Regions from separate parts of the Pseudomonas syringae pv. tomato str. DC3000 genome, predicted to be linked through region 1. Evidence: predicted binding sites of a transcription regulator. Region 1 holds the regulator's gene; each other region holds the start of a gene.
The links. Region 1 encodes FliA, which starts transcription of late flagellar genes. Its sites were predicted from a motif close to CTAAAGTTTNNNNNNNNNNNGCCGNTAA; they were not measured.

Region 1 (10,508 bases):
CTGATTGCCATGCTGGCGGCGGCGCTGGTCGGTCCGATCCTGCTCGGTGGCTGGCTGTTCTCGACCAAGTCGCTGATGCCCAAGTTCAGCCGAATGAACCCGGCAGCGGGGCTCAAGCGGATGTTTTCGCCCCATGCGCTGGTCGAATTGCTGAAGTCCTTTGGCAAGTTCCTGATCATCCTGGCCGTTGCACTGGTGGTCTTGAGCAAGGAACGTAACGACCTGGTGGCCATCGCCCACGAGCCGCTCGAACAGGCGATGATCCACAGCCTGCTGGTGGTGGGCTGGAGCAGCTTCTGGATGGCCTGTGGCCTGATGTTCATTGCTGCTGCCGACGTACCCTTTGTGCTGTATGAGGCGCACAAGAAACTGCTGATGACCAAGCAGGAAGTGCGCGACGAGCACAAGAACAGCGAGGGCAGCCCCGAGGTCAAACAGCGTATTCGCCAGTTGCAGCGCGAAATGTCCCAGCGACGCATGATGGCGTCGATTCCCGAAGCGGATGTCATCATCACCAACCCGACACACTTCGCCGTTGCCCTGAAATACGATCCCGAGCAGGGCGGAGCGCCAATGCTGCTGGCCAAGGGTACGGACCTTGTTGCCCTGAAAATTCGAGAAATCGGCGCGCACAACCAGATTCTGATCCTTGAATCGGCCGCGCTGGCACGCTCCATCTATTACAGCACCGAGCTGGACCAGGAAATTCCCGCAGGCCTGTATCTGGCCGTTGCCCAGGTATTGGCTTACGTCTACCAGATCCGCCAATTCCACTCAGGCCAGGGCAAGCGCCCCGACCCCCTTGGCGACGTCAAAATCCCTCCGGATTTGCAGCGCGATGCTTAGCCTTCAGTGGCTGTCATAAAGTTGCCTTAGCTCTCTTCCAACGCTCTGGCGTGCGCCTTTAAATGTACGGCGCGGCGCAGATCTGTGACGCGCAGCGTCACGACAGGCATTCCCATGCTGGAGTGGTAGGAACGATAGGTGTCCGGAAGAACACTATGGTGGCCCATGCTCCGCGTGGGCATGCCGTTCTGGACGCTTTGCGTCCGCTCTTTAGTGTGCGCAGCGCGAGGTTCTCTGGCTTCACTGATCACCTCGTCTTGCGCAATTTCTACCTCTAAAGCCTTGCCGGCACTGGCTTTGTAAAAGTTGGACAGCTTTTTGCAATAAGGTCGATACAGGTCGCCATCGGCGTCAATGTTTTGATCTAGTGCGCAGGTAACGAATCAGTGGATCGCTCTCAATTACTCAGTAGCGCACGCAGCAACATCACAGGCCTTGGCCGTGGTCAGTTGGGCGTTCCGTTGTTGTTGCTGATCATGCTGGCAATGATGATGTTGCCCATGCCACCGTTCCTGCTGGACGTACTGTTCACGTTCAACATTGCATTGTCCATCGTCGTGCTGCTGGTTTGCGTCTATGCCCTGCGGCCGCTGGATTTCTCTGTGTTTCCGACCATTCTGCTGGTCGCCACGTTGTTGCGTCTGGCGCTGAACGTCGCGTCGACGCGGGTGGTCATGCTTCACGGTCAGGACGGTCATGCTGCTGCGGGCAAGGTGATTCAGGCCTTCGGTGAAGTGGTGATCGGCGGTAACTACGTCGTCGGTATCGTGGTGTTCGCCATCCTGATGATCATCAACTTCGTGGTCATCACCAAGGGTGCCGGGCGTATTTCCGAGGTGAGCGCGCGCTTCACCCTCGACGCGATGCCCGGCAAGCAGATGGCAATCGACGCCGACCTCAACGCCGGCCTCATCGACCAGCCGGAAGCCAAGCGCCGTCGTGCCGAAGTGGCCCAGGAGGCCGAGTTCTACGGTTCCATGGACGGTGCCAGCAAGTTTGTACGCGGCGACGCAATTGCTGGCCTGCTGATTCTGTTCATCAACCTCATCGGCGGCATGCTGGTCGGTATCTTTCAGCATAATATGACCTTCGCCGATGCGGGTCGCGTTTACACCCTGCTGACCATCGGTGACGGTTTGGTGGCGCAATTGCCATCACTGCTCCTGTCCACCGCTGCCGCGATCATGGTGACCCGTGCTTCCGGTTCGGAAGAAATGGGCAAGCTGATCAATCGCCAGATGTTTGCCTCACCCAAGGCGCTGGCGGTATCCGCCGCGATCATGATCGTGATGGGGCTGGTGCCAGGCATGCCGCACTTCTCCTTTATCAGCCTTGGTCTGGTGGCCGCAGGTGGCGCATACCTGCTGTGGAAGAAAGACAATCAGGTGAAGGTCGAGGCGCTGGCCGAAGTGCAGCGTCAGCAGGACCTGCTGCCGTCGCCGACTCGCGTTCAGGACTCCAAGGAGCTGGGCTGGGATGACGTAACCCCGATCGATATCATCGGCCTGGAAGTGGGTTACCGTCTGATTCCGCTGGTGGACCGCAATCAGGGTGGTCAACTGCTGGCGCGGATCAAGGGTGTGCGCAAGAAACTGTCACAGGAACTTGGCTTTCTGATGCCCACCGTACACATCCGCGACAACCTCGATCTGGCACCCAGCGCTTACCGTCTGACGCTGATGGGGGTGATCCTCGCCGAAGCCGAGATCTATCCGGATCGCGAACTGGCGATCAACCCCGGTCAGGTGTTCGGCACGCTGAATGGCATCACCGCCAGAGACCCGGCGTTTGGCCTGGAAGCCGTCTGGATCGAAATCAGCCAGCGCAGTCAGGCGCAGTCACTCGGTTACACCGTGGTAGACGCCAGTACGGTAGTGGCAACCCACTTGAACCAGATTCTCTACAAGCACTCTCACGAGCTGATCGGTCACGAAGAAGTCCAGCAATTGATGCAATTGCTGTCCAAAAGCTCGCCCAAGCTCGCTGAAGAGCTGGTGCCTGGCGTGCTGTCCCTGTCGTCGCTGCTCAACGTGCTGCAGGCGTTGCTGGCCGAGCACGTACCTGTGCGGGATATTCGCAGCATTGCAGAGGCTATCGCCAACAACGCCGGGAAGAGTCAAGATACCGCCGCTCTGGTGGCCGCCGTGCGTGTCGGTCTGAGTCGCGCAATCGTCCAAAGCATTGTAGGCGTTGAGCCGGAGCTGCCTGTTATCACTCTGGAACCAAGGTTGGAACAGATATTGCTCAATAGTTTGCAGAAGGCTGGTCAGGGTCAGGAAGAAGGCGTTCTGCTTGAACCGAGCATGGCTGAAAAGCTCCAGCGTTCGTTGATTGAAGCGGCCCAGCGTCAGGAGATGCAAGGGTTGCCGGTCATTCTTCTGGTAGCAGGTCCTGTCCGGGCGATGCTGTCACGATTTGGACGATTGGCTGTACCGAACATGCATGTTCTGGCGTACCAGGAAATACCGGACAACAAGCAAGTAACCATCGTAGCGACTGTCGGGCCGAACGGCTGAGGTAGTGAGTCATGCAAGTTAAGCGATTTTTCGCCGCCGATATGCGTCAAGCCATGAAACTGGTTCGCGATGAGCTGGGCGCCGAGGCGGCCATCATCGGTAACCGGCGCATTGCCGGTGGCGTAGAGCTGACTGCCGCTCTGGATTACAAGCTGTCTGCCCTGGCGCCGCGTGTGCCGAATATGGAACTCGAAGACGAGCTGCGCAAGACTCAGTCGCGCATCGTCTCCGCTCAGGCCGAACTGAACAACCGTAGCGACAGCGATGCGTCGATCAACCTTCAGCTGTTTTCCGGCAAGCCGGTCAGTGCTGCCGACACGCATATCGAACCGACGCTCGAAGAGCCGCCACGCCCGTTTGCCTACGCTCCCGCACCGGCTGCAGAGCCTGCTGGCGGTCAGCGTGCCTTTGACTCGATGCGCTCTGAATTGAACGGCCTGCGCGAGCTGCTGGAAGTCCAGCTCGGCTCCCTTGCCTGGAACCAGCTACAAGGCAGCCGTCCGCAGCAGGCCAACCTGTGGCGCCGTCTGCAACGCGTCGGCCTGTCCGGCCCGCTGTCTCGCGATCTGCTGTCGATGATCCCGGACATCGACGAGCCTCGTCAGGCCTGGCGCATGTTGCTGGCCCATCTGGCCCGCATGATTGCTGTACCGGACATCGAGCCGCTGGAAGAGGGCGGAGTGATTGCCATGGTCGGTCCTGCCGGTATGGGCAAGACCACCACTCTGGCCAAACTGGCGGCACGTTATGTGTTGAAGTACGGCCCGCAGAATATCGCCCTGGTCAGTATGGACAGTTTCCGCATCGGCGCGCAGGAACAGCTCAAGACTCTTGGGCGCATCCTCAACGTGCCGGTCACCCATGTCGATCCGGGCCAGTCGCTGGTTCAGGCGCTGGAGCCTTTGCTGCGCAAGCGCGTGGTGCTGATCGATACCGCCGGGCTGCAGGCCAGTGATCCTGCGCTGCGCATGCAGCTTGAAAGCCTGGCAGGGCGCGGCATCAAATCACGTAACTACCTGGTGCTGGCGACGACCAGCCAGAAGCAGGTGCTGACCGCTGCGTATCACAGTTACAAACGGTGTGGCCTGGCCGGATGCATTCTGACCAAGCTTGATGAAACAGCCAGCCTGGGCGAAGTCCTGAGCCTGGCGATCAGTCACGAGTTACCGGTGGCCTACCTCACGGACGGTCCACGTATTCCTGATGACCTGCACACTCCACGACGTCATCAACTGGTGAGTCGTGCGGTGAGTGTGCAGATGCAGGATGAGCCTAGCGAGGAAGCGATGGCGGATATGTTTGCTGACCTCTATCACACCCCTGGCAAGAGAGTGGGTTAAGTGATGGATATTTTTGGAATGTCCCTGCGTCAACGGTCTGCCATGCGGTGTTCATTTGCGAACGTGCAGCCCTTGATGTGGTTTCGGTCTACGCAAGACAAGGTAAAGAAATAACATGGGCAGCATGCATCCCGTACAGGTTATCGCGGTGACCGGTGGCAAAGGTGGCGTCGGTAAGACTAACGTGTCAGTGAACCTATCACTGGCCCTCGCCGAGCTTGGCCGGCGCGTCATGCTGCTGGATGCCGATCTTGGCCTGGCCAATGTCGACGTTCTGCTTGGGCTGACGCCTAAACGCACGCTTGCCGATGTGATAGAGGGTCGCTGTGAGTTGCGCGACGTTCTGTTGCAGGGGCCGGGCGGGGTTCGTATCGTGCCTGCGGCCTCTGGCACCCAGAGCATGGTGCACCTGTCACCGGCCCAGCATGCCGGCCTTATTCAGGCGTTCAGCGAGATTGGCGACAACCTCGATGTGCTGGTGATCGATACCGCTGCCGGTATCGGCGAGTCGGTGGTCAGCTTCGTGCGCGCCGCTCAGGAAGTGCTGCTGGTGGTGTGCGACGAGCCCACGTCGATCACCGATGCGTACGCCCTGATCAAACTGCTCAATCGCGACTACGGCATGAACCGTTTCCGGGTGCTGGCCAACATGGCCCAGAGCCCGCAGGAAGGACGCAACCTGTTCGCCAAACTCACCAAAGTGACTGATCGTTTTCTTGATGTTGCCCTGCAATATGTAGGTGCCGTGCCGTACGACGAGTGCGTGCGCAAGGCGGTACAAAAGCAGCGTGCCGTCTACGAAGCATTCCCGCGTTCCAAATGTGCGCTGGCTTTCAAGGCCATTGCCCAGAAGGTTGATACCTGGCCGTTGCCAGCCAACCCGCGGGGTCATCTCGAGTTCTTCGTTGAGCGACTCGTTCACCAGACCAGTGCGGGGCCTGTGCAATGACTGCGAGCGGCTACCAGATGTACAGCAAAACCTCCCGTAATTCGCAGTACGAGTTGATCGAGCGTTATGCGCCGCTGGTCAAGCGTATCGCTTATCATCTGCTGGCGCGCTTGCCGGCCAGTGTGCAGGTCGAGGATCTGATTCAGGCTGGTATGATCGGCCTGCTCGAGGTTTCCACCAAGTATGATTCCACCAAGGGTGCGAGTTTCGAGACCTATGCCGGTATTCGCATTCGTGGTGCAATGCTCGATGAGGTTCGCAAGGGGGACTGGGCACCTCGCTCGGTTCACCGCAATACCCGTATGGTCAGTGACGCAATTCGCGCAATTGAAGCTAAAACCGGTCGTGACGCTAAAGATCACGAGGTTGCGGCCGAACTCCAGTTGAGTCTTGATGATTATTACGGGATTTTGAATGACACCTTGGGCAGCCGCCTCTTCAGTTTCGACGACCTGCTGCAGGACGGCGATCATGAAGGGCTGCACGAGGACGGCGCAAGCGGTTCGCTTGAGCCATCACGCGACCTGGAAGACGAGCGCTTCCAGGCAGCGTTGGCCGATGCAATTGCCAATTTGCCAGAGCGCGAGCGTCTGGTGTTGGCGCTGTACTACGACGAAGAGCTGAACCTCAAGGAAATCGGAGAGGTTCTTGGTGTCAGCGAATCTCGAGTCAGTCAGTTACACAGCCAGTGCGCAGCTCGTTTGCGAGGGCGTTTGGGGGAGTGGCGAGCGCGTTGACGGCAGTGCGCGACGTTTGTCGTGCGTTGTCTGCATGCCGGCTGTGCAAAGCGTTACGTGGTAGCAGGATAGACGAGGCAAGGGCCTGTCGGGCAATGTCTCGATGGGCTTTAGTCGCAGTCTTGACTGTCGTTGTGCCAAGCCCGTCGTCGTTTCGTATAGCTGGGGGTGTGCTGTGCCAGTATTGAGTGAACAGCGTGTTCAGGTGCTGAACGCGTTAAAGACTGCTTGGAGGTCGAATTGGACAAGAACATGAAAATCCTCATCGTTGATGACTTCTCAACGATGCGGCGGATCATCAAGAATCTGTTGCGTGATCTGGGGTTTACCAACACATCTGAAGCGGATGACGGTCTGACCGCATTGCCGATGCTGCAGAGCGGTGCCTTTGACTTTCTGGTGACGGACTGGAACATGCCTGGCATGACCGGTATCGACTTGTTGCGTCAGGTCCGTGCGGACGATCGTCTCAAAAGCCTTCCTGTACTGATGGTTACTGCCGAAGCCAAGCGTGAGCAGATCATTGAAGCTGCCCAGGCCGGGGTGAACGGTTATGTAGTCAAGCCATTCACGGCTCAAGCGCTGAAAGAGAAGATCGAAAAGATCTTTGAACGCGTCAATAGCTGATGCATGCCGTGAGGGCGCTATGGATAACAATGATTCGATGGCCGACTTTGAGTCGACCTTAAAAAGACACGCACAGGAACTCGTCACCAGCCTTGAAAAAGGCCGTTTCGGCGAAGCTGTGCAGCTGATCCATGAGCTCAATCAGACCCGTGACCGCGGCCTTTATCAGGAAGTGGGCAAGCTGACGCGTGAGTTGCACAGTGCAATCGTCAATTTCCACATTGATCCGCATATGCCTCAGGCCGAAGAGGTGTCGCAGATCACGGACGCGACGGAGCGTCTTTCCTACGTCGTCAGGCTGACCGAGAACGCGGCCAACCGTACGATGGATCTGGTCGAGGAAAGCACGCCGATCATGAATGGTCTGAGTTCCGACGCCAAGGCGTTGAGCGAAGACTGGGGACGCTTCATGCGTCGCGAAATCGGTGCCGAAGAGTTTCGTGAACTGGCCAAGCGCGTCGATGGTTTTCTGACGCGTACCGAGAAGGAAAGCCATACGGTTTCCGCGCACCTCAACGATATTCTGCTTGCTCAGGATTACCAGGACCTCACCGGTCAGGTGATCAAGCGCGTCACGCAACTGGTGACCGAAGTAGAGGGCAATTTGCTCAAGCTGGTGCTCATGGCCAGCCATGTCGATCGCTTCGCTGGCATCGAACATGACGAAGAATCCATCCTTGCTGAAAAAGATCCTAAAAAACATCTCGACAAGGGTGAAGGTCCGCAGATTCATGCCGATAAACGTGAAGACGTCGTATCCGGACAGGATGATGTAGACGATCTGCTATCGAGCCTCGGCTTCTAAGGTCTGTTGACGGTTAATTTTAGGGAGCACCCCATGAGCTTCGGCGCCGATGAAGAGATCCTTCAGGATTTTCTGGTAGAGGCCGGCGAAATTCTGGAGCAGTTGTCAGAACAATTGGTCGAGCTGGAAAGCCGACCGGATGATGCTGATCTGCTCAATGCAATTTTTCGCGGTTTTCACACTGTAAAAGGCGGCGCCGGCTTCCTCCAGCTCCATGAGCTGGTGGAGTGCTGCCACATCGCCGAGAACGTGTTCGACATCCTTCGCAAGGGTGAGCGGCGCGTTGATTCCGAACTGATGGATGTGGTCCTGGAAGCTCTGGACACGGTCAACAGCATGTTCGGCCAGGTACGTGAACGGACTGACGTGACTGCGGCGACGCCGGAACTGCTGGCGGCGCTGGCGCGTCTGGCCGAGCCTCAATCTGCCGACGAGGTTGCCGCTCCCGAGCCTGAACCGGTGGTCGAAGCTGTCGCGCCGGTAGCTGCATCAGCCGCCGCTGGCGATGACATCACCGACGATGAGTTCGAGCAACTGCTCGACTCGTTGCATGGCTCAAATCCGGTGTCTGTACCTGCAGCTCCGGTTGCAGCAGCCGTTGCAGCGCCTGCCAGCGACGAGATCACCGATCAGGAGTTCGAATCCCTGCTCGACCAGTTGCACGGCAAGGGCAAGTTTGCGGCCGATGTTGCTGCTGCTCCAGCGCCTGCACCTGCTGCCCAGAGCAGCAAGGCTGCGCCCGGCGACGAAATAACCGACGACGAGTTCGAAGCGTTGCTCGATCAGTTGCACGGCAAGGGCTCGTTTGACAGTGCTGTGGCCGCGCCGGTTGCCGCCGCTGGTGCCGCCAAGGCCCCGAGTGCTGCGAAGGCATCTGACGAGATCACCGATCACGAATTCGAAAACCTGCTGGACGAATTGCACGGCAAGGGCAAGTTCGAACCTCAGGCCATCGCTGCCAAGGCGTCTGCACCGGCCCCGGCTGCTGCGCCAGCAGCGGTTGCCAAGCCTGCTCCGGCACCTGTTGCCAAGGCAGAGCCTGCCAAGGCGGCTGCACCTGCACCTGCCCGGGCGCCTGCGCCTTCCGGCGAAAAACCGGTGGCCACGGAAGCTGAAACCACGGTTCGTGTCGATACCGCCCGACTGGACGAGATCATGAACATGGTCGGCGAACTGGTACTGGTGCGTAACCGTCTGGTGCGTCTGGGTCTGAACAGTGGCGATGAAGCCATGTCCAAGGCGGTTTCCAACTTGGATGTGGTCACTGCGGACCTGCAGACCGCGGTCATGAAGACCCGCATGCAGCCGATCAAGAAAGTCTTTGGTCGCTTCCCGCGTCTGGTACGTGACCTGGCTCGCCAGCTCAAGAAAGAGATCAACCTGGAACTGGTCGGTGAAGAAACCGACCTCGACAAGAACCTCGTAGAGGCGCTTGCCGACCCGCTGGTCCACTTGGTGCGCAACGCGGTCGACCACGGTATCGAAACGCCGGAAGAACGCGAAGCCTCGGGCAAGTCCCGCGGCGGCAAGGTGATTCTTTCGGCAGAGCAGGAAGGCGACCATATCCTGCTGTCGATTTCCGATGACGGCAAGGGCATGGACCCCAACGTGCTGCGCTCGATTGCGGTCAAACGCGGCGTCATGGACAAGGATGCAGCCGATCGGTTGAGCGACACCGATTGCTATAACCTGATCTTTGCACCGGGCTTCTCGACCAAGACCGAGATTTCCGATGTGTCGGGCCGTGGTGTGGGCATGGACGTGGTGAAAACCAAGATTTCCCAGCTCAACGGTTCGATCAACATCTATTCGACCAAGGGCCAAGGCTCGAAGATCGTCATCAAGGTGCCGTTGACCCTGGCGATCATGCCGACCCTGATGGTGATGCTGGGCAACCAGGCTTTCGCCTTCCCGCTGGTCAACGTCAACGAAATCTTCCACCTGAACCTGTCGACTACCAACGTTGTTGACGGCCAGGAAGTGGTGATCGTGCGTGATAAAGCCTTGCCGCTGTTCTATCTCAAGCGCTGGCTGGTCAGTTCGGCGGCTCACGAAGAGCAGCGAGAAGGGCACGTCGTGATTCTTACCGTCGGCACCCAGCGCATCGGCTTTGTCGTCGATCAACTGGTCGGTCAGGAAGAAGTGGTCATCAAACCGCTGGGCAAGATGCTGCAAGGTACGCCGGGCATGTCGGGCGCCACCATCACCGGTGACGGTCGCATCGCCTTGATTCTCGATGTACCCAGCATGCTCAAGCGTTACGCCGCTCGGCGTATTTGAATCCGGGGTTGCGGGCAGCCTGGCTGCCTGCAACACCTATTGGAGTGTTTATGGCAGTCAAGGTCCTGGTGGTGGATGATTCCGGTTTTTTCCGCCGCCGTGTCACGGAAATTCTTTCTTCGGACCCCAACATTGTAGTTGTCGGCACCGCCACCAACGGCAAGGAAGCGATCGAGCAGGCGCTGGCCCTCAAGCCTGACGTCATCACCATGGACTACGAAATGCCGATGATGGATGGCATTACCGCAGTTCGTCACATCATGCAGCGTATTCCCACCCCGGTATTGATGTTCTCGTCGCTGACGCATGAAGGTGCGCGCGTGACGCTGGATGCTCTGGACGCCGGTGCAGTGGATTTCCTGCCCAAGAATTTCGAAGATATCTCGCGCAACCCGCAGAAGGTCAAGC
Region 2 (10,508 bases), 360 kb from region 1:
CAGGCGTCCTTGATTGACCAACGTCGGGCCGCTGTAGCTGTTGGCCCCGCTCAACACCAGCGTGCCGATGCCTTGTTTGGTCAGGCCACCGTGGCCCGCGATGGCGTTGCTCCACACGTCCAGCCCGCATTGCAACCCGGTGCAGGTGCGCTGGGTCGGTTTGCCGGCATCGACAATCGCGCCGACGCCGGGTAAATCCGCAACGAACTGACTGTCGCCATACGCGCCGTTGATGCGGAACTCAGCCGGAATGTCTGCCTCGGTGACGAACATGCTCGGGCCGTTGACGGCTTTGCCGAGGTTGATCATGCCCCAGCCGTACAGCGCATCGACACCCGGTGCGCCGAGGTCGGTGGCGGTGGTTTTCAGCACGTCGGCGACCTGCGCGCCGGTCATGTACGGGAAGCGCTCCATCAATACGGCCATGCTGCCTGCCACATGGGGCGCGGCCATCGAGGTGCCGTTTTTGTTGGCCCAGCCGACGGTCAGGTCTTCGAGGCTGGTGCCGTTGAGGACCGAGCTGTAGATGCGCGTGCCCGGTGCCGAAACGCAGAAGCTGGCGGTGTAGCCGCAGCGCGACGAGAAGGTGCTCAGCGTGTAAGGCGTGGTCGCGGCGGCAGCGTCGGGGTTCTGTTGCAGGGCTGCAACGGTCAGCCAGTTGGGGGCGATGCCCGGTACGAAGTAACCGAGCCCGGCCATTGCGTCGGGGTTGTTGAGGTTGTAGTCGTTGCCCGCGGCGAAAATGGTCACGACACCGCTGCGCGCTGCGTCAATCGCACCTTGATACGCGCCGCCCGGGCGGGTGCCGAGGATCTGGCGGATCTGGTCGAACTGCACTTGCGCGTCCTGCACGGTGAAGTGCGGGAACGCCGGGTCGCGACCGCCTTTATCGAAGCGATCAGTGATGCCGATGCCCCAGCTGTTGTTGATGACTCTTGCGCCGCTGTTGACCAATGCGTTCCAGCCCGCTTGATACACCGCGCCGTCGTTGCCCAGCACGATACCGTCTTCCGGGCCTGGGTCGCCGTTGTCGGCGCTGAGGATTTGCGCGTTGTAAGCCACGCCGTGCATCGGCCCGCCATCACGGTCGCCGCCGGCGATGCCGCCCACGTGGGTGCCGTGGTTGCCAAGTTTGCCACCGGAGTCCAGGGTCGGTGCGCCGTCGTAGCGGAAGGCGTCGCCCGCCTTCACCGGGATGTACGGGTCGGTGTATTCGCGAATGCCGCTGGTGACCAGATTGACCACTTTGTTGGCGCTGGAGAATTCCGGGTGCGGGGCGTAGACCGGCTGGTCGAAGATGCCCAGTTTGATGCCTTTGCCACTGTAGCCAGCGGCGTAAGCCTGATCGGCGTTGATCGCGCCCAGACCCCAGTCGGCATTGAATTCGGCGCTGCGCCAACTGGCGGCGTTGCCCGCCTGCCCTGCTTCCACGTAGGGCGCAGCATGTGCCACGCCCAAGGTCGCGAGGTAACAGGCCAGTGCGCCGCAAGAGGCGCGGTTGATGGCCCGAATGGCTTGGCGCAGGGGTGTGACAGAAGTGTGTCGGGTGGTGGATGCATCTTTCATGAAACTACCGTCCTTAGTTAACGCGCACGAATCCGCGCGCGCATGCATCTGCATGCGCGTCGTTCTTTTTGGTTGAGGGGTTGGGTTGGAGTTGGGTACTGCCTGGGTCAGAACTGCCAGTTAAGGCTCAGGCCAACACCATGACTTTTTTCACGGCTGGCCAGTTGGCCGCTGTAATCGAGGCTGATCCTCGCGTCCTTGCTCAGCGCAACGCTGGCGTGGGCGCCGACCAGTGCCGCATCGCGGACCAGCGGCGAGCTTTCGATGCCGAAACTGCCACCACCCGAGGCGAATGCCAGGTGCTGTTCGGAATCGGTGCTGCTCAGGTTGTGCTGCCAGCCGAGGCTGCCGGACAGGTCGACCTTTTGCCGTTCGGTGATTGCGATTGTTTTCAATGCGCGCAGGCCGAGGGTACTGAGCACGGCATCACGGTTATCGCTACCGGCAGACAGCGCCGCCGCATCGCCCTTCTCGGTGAAGCTGTCGGTGTTGAGGTGGACGTAGGCCAGATTGGCGAACGGCTCGAGGGTCGCGGGTTGCAAGCGGATGCGATACGCCGCTTCGGTGAACACTTGCGTGCTCTGGGCATCGTGTTTGGTTTTTTCCTTGCCTGCTGCACCGCCGACCTGCACGTCACGTTGTGCATCGATGCGGTGCCAGCTGTGTGCGCCGCCGAGGGTCAGGCTCAGTGCGCCGATTTCATGACCGACGTAAGCGCCCAGATGGTAGCTGTCCACCGAGGCCCGGGAATGTGTGCCCGAGCCCATGTTCAACGAGCTGTCGCTGTAACCCGCGACGGCGCCCAGACGCGTGTCGTCGGCAACGTTGCCATCGACGCCCGCCAGCAGGCCGCCGATCGAGGTGGTGTAACCGGTGGTGTCGTCGCGCGAATCAGTCTTGCCCCAGGCACCCAAGGCTTTAATCCAGACATTGTCTTGCGCGGCAGTGTTGCCCTCGCCGCCCAACACGCTGGCCCCGAGACGCTCGCCCACCGCATCACGAACCTGCCGGCTGTCGTTGATCAGCACGCTGCCAATGGCCGGGTAAATCTCGCCGGACAATTGCTGAAAGCTGTCGCGGGCAGAGGCCGGGTTTTGCGTGAGTAACAGGTTTTCGTACACCGCATTGCCTGCACCGAGTTGTTCGGCGGCTGTCGCCACGGCAGCTTGGTTAGGGGTTCGTGCAACGCTGTTGAAGGCGGCTGTTTGCTCGATGTTCAACGCAACGCCGGTGGCTGCGTAGTCGAGTCGGCCGCCCAGAAAAGCGTAGTTTGAAGTGACTGAGCCGAACTGGCCGTTGATGCCGTTGGCGGCCTGCAGCACGTTGTACTGAGGGCCTGCAACGCTTTGGGTGGGTACAGAATTCAAGGCAACCGGCGTGTTGTCCAGAAGCGCCAGGGTCATGTTGGCACCTGACACGGTGGCACTGCCGGTGGCGACGATGCGGTCGCTGGCGGCGGGCGAAAGCTCTACGGCGTAGGTCGAACCTGGCTCAAGGAGGACGTTGCCGTTGACCTGCAAGGTGCCGATGGAATTGCCCGGCGCGACCACGCCGCCGTTACGCGCAGTCAGCCCGCCGATCTGGCCATTGCCGCCCAGCGTGCCGCCCGCGTTGACCTGCACGGCGGACACCAGCGAGCCGTTGACCGACAGCACGCCGCCGTTGACCAGCGTTTCGCCACGATAAGTGTTGGCACCTTGCAGAATCAGCCGGCCCGCACCGGATTTGATCAGGCTGCCTTGGTACTGGCGCTGTGCAGCGGCGGCAGCACGGGCGCTGCCTGTTGCGTAGTCGGCCTGGTCCTGCTGGCTGGCAGTGCTGGCGACGCCGTTTTGCCAGCCTTTGCTGATCAGTGTTTGCTGCCATGTGGCGTGTTCGGCAGTGTCTTCGGCCTGACGCTGAATCAACGCCTGATCGGAGATATTGTTGCTCCATGTATCGGTCAAGCCTGTGCCGAGGTTGGCGTCGAAGGTGCCGAGCAATTGACCGGGACCGCGCATCGCCCGCTCCAGATTGGCCACGCCCCAACCGACGCTGGTGGTCGGCGCCTGAGTGACCGAGCCATCGAGCTGGGTGGCGGTGGTCAGCAGCACTTGCAGCGCCTGCTCGTTGTTCAGGTACGGGAAGCGTTCCATCACCAGCGCCAGTGCGCCGGTGGCATGCGGTGCAGACATTGAGGTGCCGGACTTGATGCCGTAACCGCCGCCGGGCACGGTGCTGTTGATCAGCCGGCCGGGCATGGTGATGCACCAGTATTTGGACAGGCCGCACTGGTTGTAGCGTTGACCGGTGGAGGCGTCGAGGCCCGACACGGCAAGCCAGTGGCCTTCGAGGTCTGGCTCGAAATACGGCAAAGAGGCGCGCACGCTGGCGTTGGCGTAGCCGGAGTTGCCAGCGCTGAACACGTTGATCACGCCCTTGCGCGAGACGTTGGCCGCTTCATCCAGCCAGGTGCCACGGTTGTAATGCTGGGCATAGGCGGCGCGCACGCCAGACTCGGTGGCGTAGGTCACGTCGGCCGGCTGGCTGCCCCAGCTGTTGTTGATGGCGCGCACGCCAGCATCAGCCAGTGCGCCGTACACCGCCTTGAAATACTGCGGGTCCGGGTTGGGGCCGAACAGGAAGCTGTCGTTCTGATTGGTGTTACCAACGTAGATTTGCGCGTTGTACGCCACGCCATGCATCTCCACGCCATCGCGCGCCGCGCCCATGGTGCCGGTGACGTGCGTTCCGTGGGTGTCGTTGTTGGGGTTGATCGCGCCGGTGACGCTGAACGGTGTGCCGTTGACGTAAGTGCCCGTGGCGGTTACTGCCTGAAAGCGGGACGGGCTGGCTTCTGGGTGAGACGGATCGAAACCCGAGTCCAGCGCACCGATCTTGACCCCTGCGCCCGTCATGCCAGCAGCGTAGGCCTGATCAGCCTGAATGCGGCCCAGGCCCCAGTCACTTTGGAACTCTGCTGAACGCCAACTGGCCGCATCACCCAACTTTCCCTGCTCGACATAATCAGCGTAGGCCGAACAGCCGAAAGTAAAAGACAGCGCGCACAGTGCGCCAGTTGCTACGGTTTTTGAAGAATAACGGGCAGCACTCACACACTTCGACTTTTGCATCCCTGCACACCTGCTAATGGTCGGCTCCTGATTGAGCGCAGCCAAAACATAGTCCGCAGTTACATACTTGGCAACCGTTTTATTTCAGTTTTGATACAGAGTGACGGGTATTCACGAGCGCCATCTTTGGGTATTTAATCCAGTGATATCTGCATGAATTTATTGAACTTATTTGGTCTATTAACGCAATCCACTCAAATCGATAGTGGCTATTTAATTGTACGCAAATGTATTCGGGCGCTGATTAAAACTTTCAAGGTCAACACTAACTTGATGGGCGACGATGGAATTGTCGGACAATATAAATTATTTATTAAAACTGTTATGCCTTGTCGCACAGCAAGGAATAGGCATTAAGGTAATTAGTGACACAAGTTAACTAAAGTAATAAGAGGACGCAGAGCGTCCGGAACGGCATGCGACGCGGAGCGGCGCACGATAGTTAACATCAATCATCGCTCCCTACGCTCCAGCGTGGCAATGCAGTTCGCGACGTTCTGCGTCGCAAAAGAGGACGCAGAGCGTCCGGAACGGCATGCGACGCGGAGCGGCGCAAGATAGTTGAGATCAATCATCGTTCCCTATGCTCCAGCGTGGGAATGCAGTTCGCGACGCTCTGCGTCGCAAAAGAGGACGCAGAGCGTCCGGAACGGCGTGCGACGCGGAGCGGCGCACGATAGTTGACATCAATCATCGTTCCCTACGCTCCAGCGTGGGATTGCAGTTCGCGACGCTCTGCGTCGCAATAAGAGGACGCAGAGCGTCCGGAAAGGGCATGCGACGCAGAGCATCGCACGATAGTTGACATCAATCATCGTTCCCTACGCTCCAGCGTGGGAATGCAGTTCGCGACGTTCTGCGTCGCAATAAGAGGACGCTGAGCGTCCGGAAAGGCATGCGACGCAGAGCATCGCACGATAGTTGACATCAATCATCGTTCCCTACGCTCCAGCGTGGGAATGCAGTTCGCGACGCTCTGCGTCGCACGATAGTGGTTGTTGAAATTACCGGCTGAAGCGCTCTGCCAGGCTGTGCAGGTATTGCGCCATTTCTTCCAGTTCGGTGCTGATCTGCGAGCCTTGCTGTGCCTGGCCGGCGCTTTGGTCGCAGAGTTGGGCGATGCGGGTGATTTGCTGGCTGATGTTTTCCGCGACGTGGCTTTGCTCTTCCGACGCCGAGGCCATTTGCTGGCTCATGCCCGTGATGCGCGTTACCGATTGGCTGATACCGTCCAGGGCTTTCTGCACGGCTTCGACACTGGCGACGCTTTCCTTGGAGATCTGCTCGCCTTTGTTGGCAGTCAGGACCGCACGGGCGGCGCCGTCGCGCAGGGAGGTGATGATTTGCTGGATCTGTTCGGTCGAGGTCTGGGTGCGTGAAGCCAGCGAACGAACTTCGTCGGCGACCACCGCAAAACCACGCCCTTGCTCACCGGCACGCGCCGCTTCGATGGCGGCGTTGAGCGCCAACAGGTTGGTTTGCTGGGCAATCGAGGTAATCACATCGACCACGCTGCCAATCGACTGCGTGGCATCGGCCAGTTCGCCCACGGCCTGACCGATGTCAGTAACCGAGTTGGCCATGTGCCGAATCGCCAACAGGCTGTCATCAGCCAGACCACGCCCCTGCTGCGCCAGCTTGTCGGCTTCTTCGGCAGCATGGGCAGTGCTCTGTACGTTGTGCGTCACTTCCTGAATGGTCGCCGCCATCTGGTTGATCGCCGTGGCCGACTGATCGGCCTCGCTGCGTTGCTGATCAAGCGACTCGGCCTGGCGCAGCGACAATTGCGCCGACCGACCGGCATGCTGGCGCACGCTCTCGCCAGTATCGGCCAGGCGCGTCAGGGCCGTTTGCAGGCGGGCTTCTTCGCTGAGCATGGCCAGATCGAGCTGCGCCTGCGGGCCACGGTTGTCGCTGTAGGTCAGCGCAACCAGTGAACTGGTGAACGCTTTGGGGTGTTCTTCAAGGGTGCTGCGAATGCTGCGGCGCTGGCGCATTTCCAGAAAGCCGCCCAGCACAACCATCACGATCGGAATCATGATGATCGAAGGCAGATCGTCCAGCAGGTAGACGCCGGCAGCCAGTGCCAGGGCGCAGAGGATCATCGGCAGTTGGCGAACCAGGTGATAGGCAGCGGTGCTGGTCGCCGAGACCGACGATTTACCGGCACGCAGCCGTGCATACAAGGCATCGGCGCGGCGCACTTGATCGCGGGTCGGCAGCGAGCGCATCGATTCGTAGCCGACGATCCGACCGTTTTCGTAGACAGCAGTGACGTAGGCGCTGACCCAATAATAATCGCCCTGTTTGGAGCGGTTCTTGACCACGCCCATCCAGGGTTTGCCCTGTTTTATGGTTTCCCACATATGAGCAAAGACCGCGGCGGGCATGTCCGGGTGGCGCACCAGGTTGTGCGGCTGGCCGATCAGCTCTTCGCGGGTGAAGCCACTCAACGTGACGAAGGCGTCGTTGCAATAGGTGATCTGGCTGTTGAGGTCGGTGGTGGAGATGAGGCGTTCAGATGCCGGAAAAGTCCGTTCAGTCTGGGTGATAGGCATGTTGACGCGCATTGAAAATCCACTCCCTGATAATACTCGATAGTCCGGGTAATCCCTGAAGGTTTAGCACAGTCGTTCAAAGTGGCAACCAACAGCCCGAGTGCAGAGTTTATCGCCCGCGCAGGGTCGGTCTTTAGCGGTGTCCGGGAATTAGCGTCATCGGCAGGTAACATTGAGGTACGCGTCACAGTGCAGGTGCGCGTCGACGGTTTGCTTCATGCCGCAGATGCCTGCACCATGCCGACCTTTAGCGAACACGGCTTCGAGCATTCCAATGGCAGGTCATACACCCTCAGCGCTGAAAGCCCTGATCAGCCAATTGCGCAGGCTGTTGAGCCGGGTTGCCGGTTCGACATCGAATCAGGAAAGGCCTTCGGCAGCGCCCGAGACACTATCATCCGAACCCACGCAACCTGCCAAAAGCAGCCCCGCCAAGCGCACGAAAAAGCCGCGCAAGCCCGCAGCTACAAAGCCACAGCCCAAGCCCGTCGTACCCGCCTGCCCGCACTGCAAGAAGCCGATGGTGATCAAGGTCGCCCGCACCGGCCAGAATGCCGGAGAGTTCTGGGGGTGCGCGGGGTATCCGAAATGCCGGGGGATTCGGCCGATCTTTCGTTAGGCGTCAGACCGGGCCAGGCCCCCCTCAATACTCGAAAACGCTGAATCAGCTGATGCCCGCCAACAGCTCGCGCGCCATGCGCCGATGCTCTTCGTCGGACTCGTCAATCACCTGTTGCAGGATTTCACGAGCCGACTCCAAGTCGCCCTCCTCGATCAGTACCTGAGCCTGATTGATCTGGCTGAGCGGCGGCTCTTCAAGATCCAGCAGGTCGAAATCCCCGTCATCGTTCATGAAGCTGTCGAGAAACTCGTCGCTCAGATCGTCGGCAGCGGCGGGTGCAACCACTTCGATTGGCTCGATCGGCTCAATGCCATCCGGCTCGGAGAAATCACTGAGAAATTGCTCATCCGACAGCTCGAAGACTTCCGGCAATCGAGTCAGGTCCGAAGAAAAGCCGGGGTCGACTTCAGCGGGCGCAGGCGCTGTCACGGTCTCTGGCTTGCTGCGCGGCGGCGGCGTGTCAAACGGATCGACCAGATCCCAGTCGGCGTCCATCGACAGGTCATCCAGGTTCAGCTGGAATTCATCGGTTTGCTGCGGGTTGAGGGACGCGGCGGCTGTTTCGTCCAGTTGCGCCGGGGGCTCAGGCTCCAGGTCCGGTTGCAGGTAGGCAGCTGGCTCTGGTTCGGCTTTGTCGAAAGACAGCGTGGACGCTGCTACGACCGCAGCAGCGGGGAGGAACGCAGCAGGGGCCGCCTCCGCCGCTTTGAGTTGTGGAAAGCGATCGCGAATGTCCTGAATGGTCTGCGGATCGACGCCGTGCTCAAGCGCTGAGCGCTCTTCGCGAACAAAGCCGCTGCCATCGCCCTGCTCGGCCAGTAACTCCAGCAACCTGATGCGAATGTCGCCGCGCTCCGGCTGGGTTTCCAGGGCGCTGCGCAGAATGCCCATTGCCTCGCTGAATCGCCCGTAGGCAATGTAAATGCTGACACCGTCCAGCGCATCGGGCACAGCGCCAGCCGGACGTTGCGGCGTCGCAGCCTTGACCAGCGTCGATGGCGATGCCTGGGCGGCAGGCTGCGGCGCAACGGCGGGCACCTCGAACACAGGGAGCATGGCGGCCTGGGCAGGCTTGATCAGCGGGTCATCCTGCGCAACGACAGGGGCCGTGGCATGACGACGCTGACGGCGTTTCGAGTAGGCATACACCAGCAACAGAAGCACCAGCGCCAGTATCGCGAGCAGTATTGGCAAGCTCACGAGAGGCTCGCTGCTCGATGCAACGGTCACCGCCGGCTGAGCCGGGGCCGCGGGCGGCGTGGCGGGTGCGGCAGGTCGGGCCGCGGACTGCGCCAGGGCAAGGTCGCTGCGCAACGCAGTGATCTGCTTGTCCTTGCCAATCATCTGCTCTTGCAGTTCCTGGGTCTGGGTCTTGAGCGCTTCCAGAGACTGCGCCAACTGCTGGTTTTCGATAGCAGCCGCCGACAGCTGCTCGGCGGTGCGCTGCAACTCGGCAGGCGGCGCTACAACTGCGCTTGCAGCGGGGGCTGTGGCAGCGGCGGGCATTACGGCGGAATCAGGCAGTAACAGGTCCTGACCGACTTTAAGCGCGGAACCTGCCCCTGCAGCAAATACCTGCGGGTTGAGCGCGCGAATGGCTTCGGCCATCTGGCTGGCCGATACTTTCCCGCCCGGCCCTTGCAGGCGGCTGGCGATGCCATTCAGCGTGTCGCCACTGGCGACCGTGTAATGTTTGCCTTGCAGCGCTGCCGGTGGCGCGACCGGCATGCGCGATTCCTGCGCAGCATTCAGCGAACGCTGCTGATTGCGGCTGCGCGTGGCAGCGAGCCCTTGCGGTGACGTGGCAGGGTCGAGCAGCACGGTGTATTCATGCAGCAGATCGCCGTTCGGGCGCGCCAACTGGACGAGGAAACTCAGGTAAGGTTCGGTGACCGGCTTGTTGGAAACCACCCTGATCACGCCACTGTTACCGCGCAGCACGGGGGTGAAACGAAGGTCATTGAGGAAGAACACCCGTTCGATGCCTGCCTTGGCGAAGGCTTCGGGCGATGCGAGCCTGGCAATAACGTCCTCATTGCTGAGACCGCCGGTCTCCAGCAACTCGATTTCAGCATTCAGCGGCTGGTTGAGCGCCGAGTGCAGCTTCATTTCGCCCAGCCCCAGCGCGGACGCCATCGTTGAACAGCTCAGCAACGCTGCCGCAATGGCGCCCTTGCAAAACAACTCGCGCGCCATACGGCCTGCACCTTCGACAGCAGCCAGAGAACTCTTGAGCATGCAAACCCTTATTGAAACCACAGCAGGCTTCTCACGTTAATCAGATGGACTTGAGTATCCGTTGCACGATTATGGTTGAGAACCCGCCGCTTCGTCTCAGGATCTTTCGAGATTGGCCAGAATCTGCGAGTGCACGCGCATGCTGACTCGCAAATCGTCCTCGCTGACCCCCTCCAACAGCTCGATGCGCAGGACATTGGCGATGGTTTCGATCTTTTCGATGAGGGGCAAGGCGGTGTCGCTGAGCAGAATCTTTTTCGCCCGGCGATCCTCGACCACTGCCTGGCGCTGAACCAGGCCCTGTTTTTCAAGGCTGTCGAGCAGACGCGCCAGGGTGGGGCCTTCTACTCCCACACTCTGCGCCAGCTCGCGCTGGGTGGGCGACTCGGTGAAACGGGCGAGGTGCAACAG
Region 3 (10,508 bases), 510 kb from region 1:
AGGCCGCGGCGGCGGTCTTCTTCACGGTCCTTGTAGGACACGACCATCACCGGCAGCGATTGCAGGCGGGTGTCACGCCGCAGCAGCGTCACCAGTTCGATACCGTCCATGCGCGGCATGTCGATGTCGGTGATAAGCAGGTCGAAGTCTTCGGCGCGCAACGCATTCCAGCCATCCATGCCGTCAACGGCAACCGACACGTCATAACCACGCCCCACCAGCAGCTTGCGTTCAAGCTCGCGCACTGTCAAAGAGTCATCGACCACCAGCACCCGTTTACGCGTGGCCTGATCGACCTGACGATTGCGCCGGTCGATACGCTCCAGCCTGCCGGTGTTCAGAAGCTTTTCCACCGAGCGCAGCATGTCTTCGACGTCAACGATCAACACCACCGAACCGTCATCGAGCAAAGCGCCTGCCGAGACGTCCTGAACCTTGCCCAGGCGTGCATCCAGCGGCATCACCACCAGCGTTCGCTCGCCGATAAAACGCTCGACGGCCACGCCGTAAACGGCATCACGCTCACGAATGACCACAACCTTGAGGGTCGTCTCGCCGGCATTTTGCGCGGGAGGGCGGTTCAACAGCTGACTGGCCGAGACCAGCCCCACATGGCGCTCTTCGTCCCAAAAGTGCTGACGCCCTTCCAGTTGCAGAATGTCATCAGGCTGCAAGTCACGCATGCGCTCGATGTGGGCCAGCGGGAAGGCATAGGCTTCGCCGCCGACTTCAACCACCAGGCTGCGCACCACCGAAAGGGTCAGTGGCATTTCGATCCTGAAACGACTGCCCTCGCCTGCCCATTGCTGCAACTGGACGCTGCCGTGCATCTGGCGAACCATGTGTTGCACGGCATCAAGGCCGACACCGCGCCCGGAAATCTGCGTGACCTTGTCGCGCATGCTGAAACCCGGCAGGAACAGAAAGCTCAGCAGTTCTTCTTCGCTCATCTGTTCGGCGGTTTCGGCCGGTGAAAGCTTGCGGTCCACGATACTCTGGCGCAAACGCGCCAGGTCCACGCCGCCACCGTCATCGCTCAACTCCACCACCAGCAGACCTGCCTGATGCGAGGCCTGCAGACGGATCAGCCCTTCAGGCTCCTTGCCGGCGGCAGCGCGCTTTTCGGGCAATTCGATGCCGTGATCAACAGCGTTGCGCAACAGGTGGGTCAAGGGCGCTTCGAGCTTTTCCAGGACATCGCGATCAACCTGAGTCTTCTCGCCTTCGATCTGCAAGCGGACCTGTTTGCCAAGCTCACGCCCCAGATCGCGGACCATGCGCGCCTGACCGTTCAACACATCGGCGAACGGCCGCATGCGGCAAGCCAGCGCGGTGTCGTACAACAGCTGCGCACGCTGGGCCGACTGCCAGCCGAATTCGTCGAGCTCGGCGGTCTGCTGGGCCAGCATGTGCTGCGCCTGAGATAACAGACTGCGCGCATCTTCCAGCGCTTTTTGCACATCGGCGCCTGGGCCGTACTCGCCAAAGCTGGCGCCGAGCACTTCAAGCGCCCGGTCGCTGCTGCTCTGCAGACGTTTGAGGCGCTGCATGCCAGCCAGCAAGGGCTTGAGTCGCTGGGTCTCGACCAGCGACTTGCTCGACATGTCCAACAGCCCGTTGAGGCGCTCGGCGGTAACGCGCAACACCCGCTCGCCGCCCTCGGCTACCCGACGCTCACGCAATGGCGTAAAGGGCGGTTCGGGTTCAGCGGCTGGCTCGGCCGGGGCCGGCACGGGGCCGGGAGGCGAACCGGCAGCCAGCGAATCAGTGGCCTGGCCGGTCAATGCCGCGGCCGCTGCGGAAGAAAGCTCCAGTTGTTGCATCGCGCTCGCCAGCAAGGGGTCGAGCAACGGATCAGTCAGCGCCTTAGTAACCGTACGTGCGGCACCGGCCCCCGAGGCCAGCAGGGTGTTGAGCCTTTCGACATAACTGTCGATATCGGCCTGACCGACGCTGGTGCCACCTGGCGTGGCAACACGCATCAACAGGTCAGTCCCGGCCAGCAACGCGTCGATGTGCTCGGCCTGCAGCAACAGCCGGCCCTCCTGAGCGCTGACCAGGCAATCTTCCATCACGTGCGCGACGCTGACACCGAAATCCACGCCGACAATCCGCGCGGCCCCCTTGAGCGAGTGCGCCGCACGCATGCAGGCTTCCAGCTGATCGGCCTGGGTCGGGTTGCGTTCGAGCGCCAGCAACCCGGCACTGAGTACCTGGGTCTGCGCATCGGCTTCCAGCGTGAACAGTTCAAACAGTGAGGCGTCACGCATTTGATCTGGCGTCATGTAAGGCTCCGATGCACCGCCGACAACAACTGTTCTTCATCCAGCCAACGCAGGCTGCGGTCTTTCCATTGCAGCACGCCACGGGTAAAGCGGGCATTGGCATGCGTGCCGGACGCAGAAGCGGCTTCCAGCTCACGCTCGTCAATGGCATGAATGCCGTCGACCTCGTCCACGGGCACCACGACCGGCCCGCCTCCGACCGCGATAATCAACATGCGCGGCACCACACGTGTCGACTGGGCAATCACCGGGTTGCTGTCCAGCCCGAGCAGCTCGACCAGCGAAATGCACGCGACCAGAGCCCCGCGCACGTTGGCCACGCCCAGCATCGCACGTGATCGCTGATGCGGCAGCGAATGAATCGTCTGGTACGGAGCGACCTCTGACAGGCAACTGGAAACCAGCCCCAGCCACTCTTCACCGAGGCGAAACACCAGAATCGAGCGGGTCTTGATGTCGCGCTGCAACACCGAACCCTGAAACTGCTCGTGATGCTCCTGAGCCAGTGAATAGCGGTCCAGCAAACGTGTGGCCGCCGCGGAATAAACCGCACAATTGCGGCAATGGATATGCTCTTCCAGCAACGGGCATGAGCGGTCACCGTGAATGCCGATGCGGTTCCAGCAATCATCGATGTCCAGGGCTTGATCATGGGTAATGCTGGAAAAACCGGACAGGCCCGTCATCAGTGGTTTCCTTGTTTATTCGCGCCACGTGCGGCACGGTCCTGCAAGCGCCGGGCACCTGCACTGTCACCCTGAGCGGCCAGCAGCGCTGCCAGCTGGGCCAGCGATTCGCGGTGCTGCGGTTGCAGGTACAACGCCTTGCGATAGAACCCTTGGGCCTGAACCACAGCGCCTTCAACTTCGCTGAGCAGGCCCAGCCAGTAGAACACTTGCGCAACCGGCTCATGCTGCTGCAGGTAGCGCTCGCAGGCGGCTCGCGCTTCGGCGCTTTTGCCTTCGTTGGCCAGGCCGGCAATGGTGTCGAGCAGCGCCGAGACCTCGCTATTGCCAGCCGCGGCGGCCGGTTTGGCGAGGGGCGCAAAAGCTGCTGACGTTCGTGCGGCAGGTCGTGGCGTGGGTGCTGGCGATCTGGCGGGTGCCTCAACGACTGGACGCGGGGCAATCGGCGCTGCGGCCTGCACCTGCGCCGGGGCGGCTGCTTCGGCGGGTGCGTGACGGAAGGCGAATGACTGCGCAATACCAATCGAGCGCATGCCAATGCCCGCCAGCAGGTTGCCCTCGGCCGGACCGATGAACAGCAGGCCGTCTTCACGGGTCAGTTGCTTGAGGACCTGAAACACGCGTTGCTGGGTCGGCCGGTCGAAATAGATGACCAGGTTGCGGCAGAACACGATGTCATACGGCACCTGCGAGGCCAGCTTCGGATCAAGCAGGTTGCCAGGCTGAAAATTCACGCAGGCACGAATTTCATCGGCAACTTCAAAGCCGTCGGTGATGGCGCTGAAAAAACGCTCGCGGTAACTGAGGTCGCTGCCGCGAAACGAGTTTTTGCCGTAAATGCCATGCACGGCCTTGGCAATGGAAACAGGGCTGATATCGACCGCATCGACCTTGAACTGCCGGGCATCGACCCCCGCATCGAACAACGCCATGGCGATGGAGTAAGGCTCCTCGCCGGTCGAGCACGGCAGACTGAGAATGCGCAGCGGGCGCACGCCGGCAAGGCTTGCGATGCGCTCACGGGCGAGCATGCCCAATGTCACGAAAGATTCAGGGTAACGAAAAAACCAGGTCTCGGGCACGATCACTGCTTCGATCAGCGCCTGCTGCTCTTGCGGCGACGAGATCAGCAGGTGCCAATAGTCGTCACTGTCAGCGCAGTTGGCCGCCTTCGCGCGCTGGCGCAAGGCGCGCTCGATGATCGCCTCGCCGACCGAGGTCACGTCCAGGCCGATGCGGTCCTTGAGGAAGCTGAAAAAGCGCGAGTCATCGGCTTTCATGACGCGTCCTCAAGCAGGTCGAGGTCGATTGGTGGCACCGGGTACAGCAACTCGCGAACCGGCTCGCTCAACAACTCCTGAACGTGAATCCATTGCAGCAGGCCCTGTTCGTCCTCGCGAACCGGCCCCAGATAAGGCGACAGTCGATTGTCCAGCCCGTATGCCTTGAACTGCGCGACCGGGCAGCGCAGGGTTTCGGTCGCCTGTTCGAGGATCAGCCCGAGCAACTGCGCCGGATGCGCATCATCATACCGATAGTGCACCAGCACCATACGTGTGCTGGTGCGCAAGCGCGCGGGCTGACCGGAGTTAAGCGCGCTGATGTCAATGACCGGCACGATCTCGCCGCGATGGGCGAAGATCCCCGCCACCCAGTGCGGAGCCCGGGCAATCGCCTTGAGCTTCACACGCGGCAGGATTTCAGCGATCTCGGTCGCGTCCAGTGCATAGCGGTCTTCGCCGATACAGAACAGCAGGAAGAGTTTGCTTGCAGTCAGTGGCGTGCCGTTGCGCCTCGGCGATTGTTCCGTCATGGGTGTGTCAGACCTTGAAACGCGACACGCCACCGCGCAGCCCGACCGCTACCTGACTCAACTCGTCAATGGCGAAGCTGGCTTGACGCAGTGAGTCGACGGTCTGGCTGCTGGCATCGGCCAGTTGCACCAGCGCCTGATTGATCTGCTCGGCGCCCGTGGCCTGCGCCTGCATCCCTTCATTGACCATCAGCACGCGCGGTGCCAGGGCCTGAACCTGATGAATGATCTGCGACAACTGTTCGCCGACCTGAGTGACCTCGAACATGCCGCGGCGCACTTCTTCGGAGAACTTGTCCATGCCCATCACGCCTGCGGACACCGCTGACTGGATCTCACGCACCATCTGCTCGATGTCGTAGGTGGCGACAGCGGTCTGGTCGGCCAGACGGCGCACCTCGGTGGCCACCACGGCAAAACCGCGACCGTATTCACCGGCTTTCTCGGCCTCGATGGCCGCGTTCAACGACAGCAGATTGGTCTGGTCGGCCACCTTGACGATGGTGACGACCACCTGATTGATGTTACCGGCCTTCTCGTTGAGGATCGCCAGTTTGGCGTTGACCAGATTGGCCGCGCCCATCACCTGATGCATGGTGTCTTCCATACGCGCCAGGCCCTGCTGGCCGGAACCGGCGAGCACCGAGGCCTGATCGGCCGCCGAGGTAACTTCGGTCATGGTGCGTACCAGGTCCCGCGAAGTGGCGGCAATTTCCCGCGAAGTTGCGCCGATCTCGGTGGTGGTTGCGGCGGTCTCGGTGGCCGTGGCCTGTTGTTGACGGGACGTCGCGGCGATTTCGGTAACTGACGTGGTGACCTGTACCGACGAACGCTGCGCCTGGGCGACCAGCGTGGTGAGGTCGGTCATCATGTCGTTGAAGCCGGTCTCGACCGCATTGAACTCGTCCTTGCGGGACAGGTTCAAGCGCGTGCTCAGGTCGCCGGTACGCATGATGTCGAGGATCCGCACGATCAGTTGCATCGGTGCCATGATCGAACGCATCAGCAGCAGACCGCAGGCCGCAGCCGCCAGCACGGCGACCAGCAGCGACAGGATCATGCTGATCTTGGCAGCCAGTACGGCGTTGACAATGTTGGCGGTAGCCTGATCAGCCAGCTGTTTATTGGCCACGATGAGCTCATTGAGCTGTTTGCGGCCGGCGAGCCAGACCGGGTTTACATCGCTATAGAACTCGGCGCGTGCGCCAGCGTAGTCGCCTCGATCATACTTGGAGTGAACCTCGGCAAGCATGCGCGAATAAGCCTCGCGGCGCTTCTCGAAAATTGCGAAGCCGTCTCGGTCTTCATCAGTGAAGATAGACTTCTTGTAGCCATCCATCTGTGCCTGCAGGTTTTCGTCAAAGCTCTGAAACTGGTCTTTTTCCTGCTTGGTCAGCGGACGCCCCTGCCCTTCGGCAATCAGCTCCAGCGTGCGGATGTAACTTTCACCCCACGCGCTGCGCACCAGCGTGCTGTAGTAAACACCGGGCAACGCATCGAGACGGACATCTTCCTCGCTGGACTCGATGGACAACAGTCGTGAATACGACACAACCACCATCAGCAGCATGATTGCGATGATGACGGCAAAACTCGCCAGAATCCGTTGGCGCAAGGTCCAGTTCTTCACAGTCAGCCCTCAAGAGTTCAACGACGGCGTCGGGCCGTGTTCAAGAAGCGGACCGACGAACGGTCCAAGCGGCGTGAGTATAGCCCAGCCATTGGCAGGCAAGCGGTCCATACACAGATGAACATCATGCGCCTGCCGATAACCGAGCCTCACTGCCCTTTTTGTCGGCCAGCGCCAACACTACTTGAGCGCCCATACATAGTTACCACTTGCAGGCCGGATCACAAACGTAAGCTTTGTCGACTATTCATTCATGACAAGGCAGTCCAATGCTAGATCCATCCCTGGCGGGCATTGCTCCAGCAAACCCGCACGTGCAACTTATAGAAGACCACTCGCCTGACTGGCTGCTTGAGGCAGAACCCGCCACTCATGCGGCCTTGCGCAAGGCGTCCGCTGTCGCGCCGCAATGGCTGGCCAACGCACGCGAGTCCAGCCCCGAACAGGGCGCGGCATTGCAACGCCTGTACGCCGAACACCGCGAGAACGAACAAAAGGTCCGCCCGACGCTCGATCGTCTGTCCACGCTTGAAGACTTTGCCAGGCCCTTGCTGACGGCAGCCATCAACGAGCGCTTCGGCGTAGACGTGGATGTTGACAAGACCTGGCTGTTCCATGCGGGCCGGGCAACGGTCGACCAGTCGTTCATTTCGGCCTCCAAAGACCCGCTGGCCCAAGCCAGCATCGCCCTGAGGGCCGCCACCCAGAGCCTGCTCAAGGCGGCGTTGCAAAATTTCGAGGCCTGGGAAACAGCAAACGGCGCGATGGACTCGGACTCCGGCATCAAGGCCGCGGTGTTTTCCGCATATGAAATCATCGGTACGCAGATGACCGGCAAGTCGGTACCGATCTCCCCCACCGGGTTTGCAGCGCTGTGCCGTGAACTGGACCTGGGCGGCAAGTATCAGACGCACCTCGAATCCGCATTCAGTACGCCTGCGACACTAGGAGAAACGGCCGACAGGATCCGAGACAACTTCATACAACTGGAGTCGTCATCCATCAGGCTTCAGTTACAAATAGCCACGTTGAAGGGGCTGATCAGCCAGCCGCTACATGACGCGGTACTGGACATTGTTGCGGGCAAGCGCAACGTTCAACTCGATAACCTGCCCGTGAAGTGCAGCGTGCTGCGCTTATGGGATGTCGAACTGACCGGCATTGTGGTGTTTGGCAAAGATCGCGAGGTGGCCACTCAGGTGGAAAAAATCGTCGTTTATATACCCGACGATCCCATTGCGCCGCTGAAAGAATATGACTCGGCTGAAGCATTCCTGAGTTCATTGCGCGACCGGATGTTCGTTGACGGGTACCTGAACTTCTTCCAGCGTTTCATTCCGGCGCGACACCGAAGTACGCTGTATGGAAAATTGCTTGAACGCCTGCACCCCAAGGTCAAGAAAGGCGGTTTCTTCGAGGGCCAGTGGTTAGAACAGGAAGCAGACCGAAACGCCCGGCTGGACCTGAGAGAAACCCCGCTCGGCGGCGTGTTGCTCGACAACCTGCACGATCGCAAGCTTGCCGCCCTGCGCGACGACGCATTGTTCCACGGCGTGCCCACTGCGTCAGAGGACCAAAAGACCTTCGATGAGCGTGTGCAGTATTTCAAGGACACTGCATTCAATGTGCTGAATATCGCAGCCTTCGTCGTCCCCGGGCTGGGCGAAGTCATGCTGGCCGTGACAGCCGCGCAACTGATCCACGAAGTGTATGACGGCGCACAAAGCTGGGCGCATGGCGAACGACAGCAGGCCTTTGCCTACCTGTTCGATGTAGTAGAGAACATCGCATTGATGTCAGCCCTGGGCGCAGCCGTGGCCAGTGGTTCGGGCATTCCAGCCGTGCAGGTGCCTGAGTTCGTCAGCAGTCTGCAGGCGGTGGAGCTGCCGGACGGCGCGACGCGGCTTTGGAAACCGGACCTGTCACCGTTCGCCCATGACATCGTGCTGCCGAAGGGTTTGCAGCCCGATGAACTGGGCCTCTACCACTGGCAAGGCAAACAGTGGCTGCCTGTCGACGGGCAGACCTATTCGGTCAAACCGGCGGCAACCGACGGCGATTATCTGATCGAGCACCCTACCCGGACCAACAGCTATCAGCCGGCCTTGCGGCATAACGGCGCGGGAGCCTGGTTGCATGAACTTGATCGGCCACTGGAGATGGAGGGCCTGACCCTGTTTCGGCGGCTTGGGTACTCCAGGGACGCGTTTTCCGATGTCACGGCGCGACGCATCCTGCGCGTCAGTGACACAACCGAATCAGTCATGCGCCGCGCACTCCATGAGCAACAACCCGCGCCTGCCCTGCTGGAAGACACTGCACGCCGGTTCAGGCTGGATCAGCAAATCGATCGCGTCATCGAACAGATGGAAGCCGGTGACATCCACGCGGACGCCTCCCTCCAGCTGGATTTGCTGAGTCAGGAACCCGCCTGGCCCGGCAATCGTGCGCTGGTGCTGGTGGATGGCGACGGCAACACCCTCGGTACATTTCCACCGGCACGCCAGGCTACTCCCGATAACGTTCTGCGCATTCGTGCCGACCAGCCGGACGCGCTGCGCCAGGCGCTTGAAGGCTTAAGCAATAACGAGATCAGAACCCTGCTCGATGAAGAGTTCGGCGCAGGCCAGCTCGGCATGTCGCCCAGGTTGACCACGCTGCGGACCCGCCTGGTTGCCAGCGCCCGAAGGAGCAGAGCCTGGCTGTTTGAATCCCGTTACCGCACACTGAAAATCGGCGATGTGGACGGCACTCCAACCCTCCAGAAAGCCTTTGGCGGGCTGCCTCCCATGGTTGCGCAAGAGCTTGCCAGCCACGCATTGCCTGCGGAACGGGTTCAGCTTGTAAAAGATCACCGCGTACCGTTGCGAATGGCCGAGGAAGCCACTGTTTATCTGCAAAAGACACGTTTGGCACGTGCCTACGAAGGGCTTTACCTGACGTCGGTTTCCAGCGCCGATAGCGAGTGTCTTGCCCTTCACAGCCTTGAGGCCCTGCCGCAATGGCCAGCACAGGTCCGACTGGAAGTCCGCAATCGTTATTTCAGCGGTGCATTGATCGACAGCATCGGCCCGCAGGACGCTCCGATTCGCAAAGTGCTGATCAGCGATGGCAGCCGTTATGAAGTCCGTGACGCTGACGATCAGCACCTGCATGGCCTGGACGACCTCTATGCGTCCGTACTCCACGCCTTGCCGGATGCCCAGCGCAGCCAGTTGGGTTTTCCCCATGCAGGTCAGGGGCAGGACCTGAAGAGACTGGTTCAGGAAAATCCTTTATCCCGTCAGAAACTCGCACCCTTGCTGAAAATGCAGGCTATCAAGCCTGGCTCCAGATCGCCCATGCGCCTGGCCGACGGCCGCCTGGGTTACCCGTTGAGCGGACGCGGCAGGATCGACTGGTACACGACCGACGAAAGCCTGCTGGACAAGATCCGCACGCTGGAGCTGGAAGATGCCTTCCCGGAAGACATTCTCAACCGCCTGCGCCACACCGGCTGGGACAACAGGGCCATCGATGATCGACTCAACACGCTGCTGGGCGAACAGCTGGATCTGCGTGCAAGCCTTATCGTCTGGACCGATGAAGTCACCACATTTCTACAGATGAGCCAGGCACATGTGGACAGTCGAGAGCGCATCAGTGAGGCCATCTGGAGCCACTGGCGCCTCAACAATCTGCCCGAGATCGGGCGTACGTTCGAGCCGCTGCGTTTGCAGTACGTGTCCCTGACAGATTTCCCCCGACACTTGCCGGACTTTGTCTATAACCGCGTCACCGCGTTGCACCTGGAAAACATCTCGATTGAAACCCGAGTACGTCCCGGTGTTGAGAGCACAACGCCTGCCGAGCCGAATCTGCCCCGGCAATTGACCAACACGTTCGAGCTGGGGCATTTCCTGCGACGCTTCCCGCAGGCGCAATCACTGAACCTGGTCAGTGAGCCCAGCGCAGGGCTCGACCCTGAAACCTCGACATTCATCAACCTGCCCCAGCAAATATCCAGCGTGCTGCCACAGCTCACCGAGCTGGGGCTGATCAATCAGGGCATCTTTCTCGATCAGCCGCAGATGAGTCACTTTCGCGATATGCCT

Region 2: PSPTO_RS08600 (methyl-accepting chemotaxis protein) is a predicted target of FliA. The motif match lies at 7,347-7,374, and genes of this name have one in related genera.
Region 3: PSPTO_RS07835 (methyl-accepting chemotaxis protein) is a predicted target of FliA. The motif match lies at 6,576-6,603, and genes of this name have one in related genera.

Annotation. Positions count from the first base shown of each region.
Region 1 is NC_004578.1:2,159,253-2,169,760, forward strand. It holds gene flhB (flagellar biosynthesis protein FlhB) at 1-846, shown strand, start outside; gene flhA (flagellar biosynthesis protein FlhA) at 1,233-3,362, shown strand; gene flhF (flagellar biosynthesis protein FlhF) at 3,374-4,702, shown strand; gene fleN (flagellar synthesis regulator FleN) at 4,818-5,651, shown strand; gene fliA (RNA polymerase sigma factor FliA) at 5,648-6,388, shown strand; gene PSPTO_RS10285 (chemotaxis response regulator CheY) at 6,641-7,015, shown strand; gene PSPTO_RS10290 (protein phosphatase CheZ) at 7,035-7,820, shown strand; gene PSPTO_RS10295 (chemotaxis protein CheA) at 7,854-10,100, shown strand; gene PSPTO_RS10300 (protein-glutamate methylesterase/protein-glutamine glutaminase) at 10,151-10,508, shown strand, end outside.
Region 2 is NC_004578.1:1,803,146-1,813,653, reverse strand. It holds gene PSPTO_RS08630 (autotransporter domain-containing protein) at 1-1,566, opposite strand, end outside; gene PSPTO_RS08625 (autotransporter serine protease) at 1,674-4,679, opposite strand; gene PSPTO_RS08600 (methyl-accepting chemotaxis protein) at 5,684-7,249, opposite strand; gene PSPTO_RS08595 (topoisomerase DNA-binding C4 zinc finger domain-containing protein) at 7,512-7,856, shown strand; gene PSPTO_RS08590 (FimV/HubP family polar landmark protein) at 7,902-10,097, opposite strand; gene PSPTO_RS08585 (MarR family transcriptional regulator) at 10,194-10,508, opposite strand, start outside.
Region 3 is NC_004578.1:1,644,262-1,654,769, reverse strand. It holds gene PSPTO_RS07855 (hybrid sensor histidine kinase/response regulator) at 1-2,285, opposite strand, end outside; gene PSPTO_RS07850 (chemotaxis protein CheW) at 2,282-2,971, opposite strand; gene PSPTO_RS07845 (CheR family methyltransferase) at 2,971-4,251, opposite strand; gene PSPTO_RS07840 (chemotaxis protein CheW) at 4,248-4,784, opposite strand; gene PSPTO_RS07835 (methyl-accepting chemotaxis protein) at 4,792-6,414, opposite strand; gene PSPTO_RS07830 (NEL-type E3 ubiquitin ligase domain-containing protein) at 6,684-10,508, shown strand, end outside.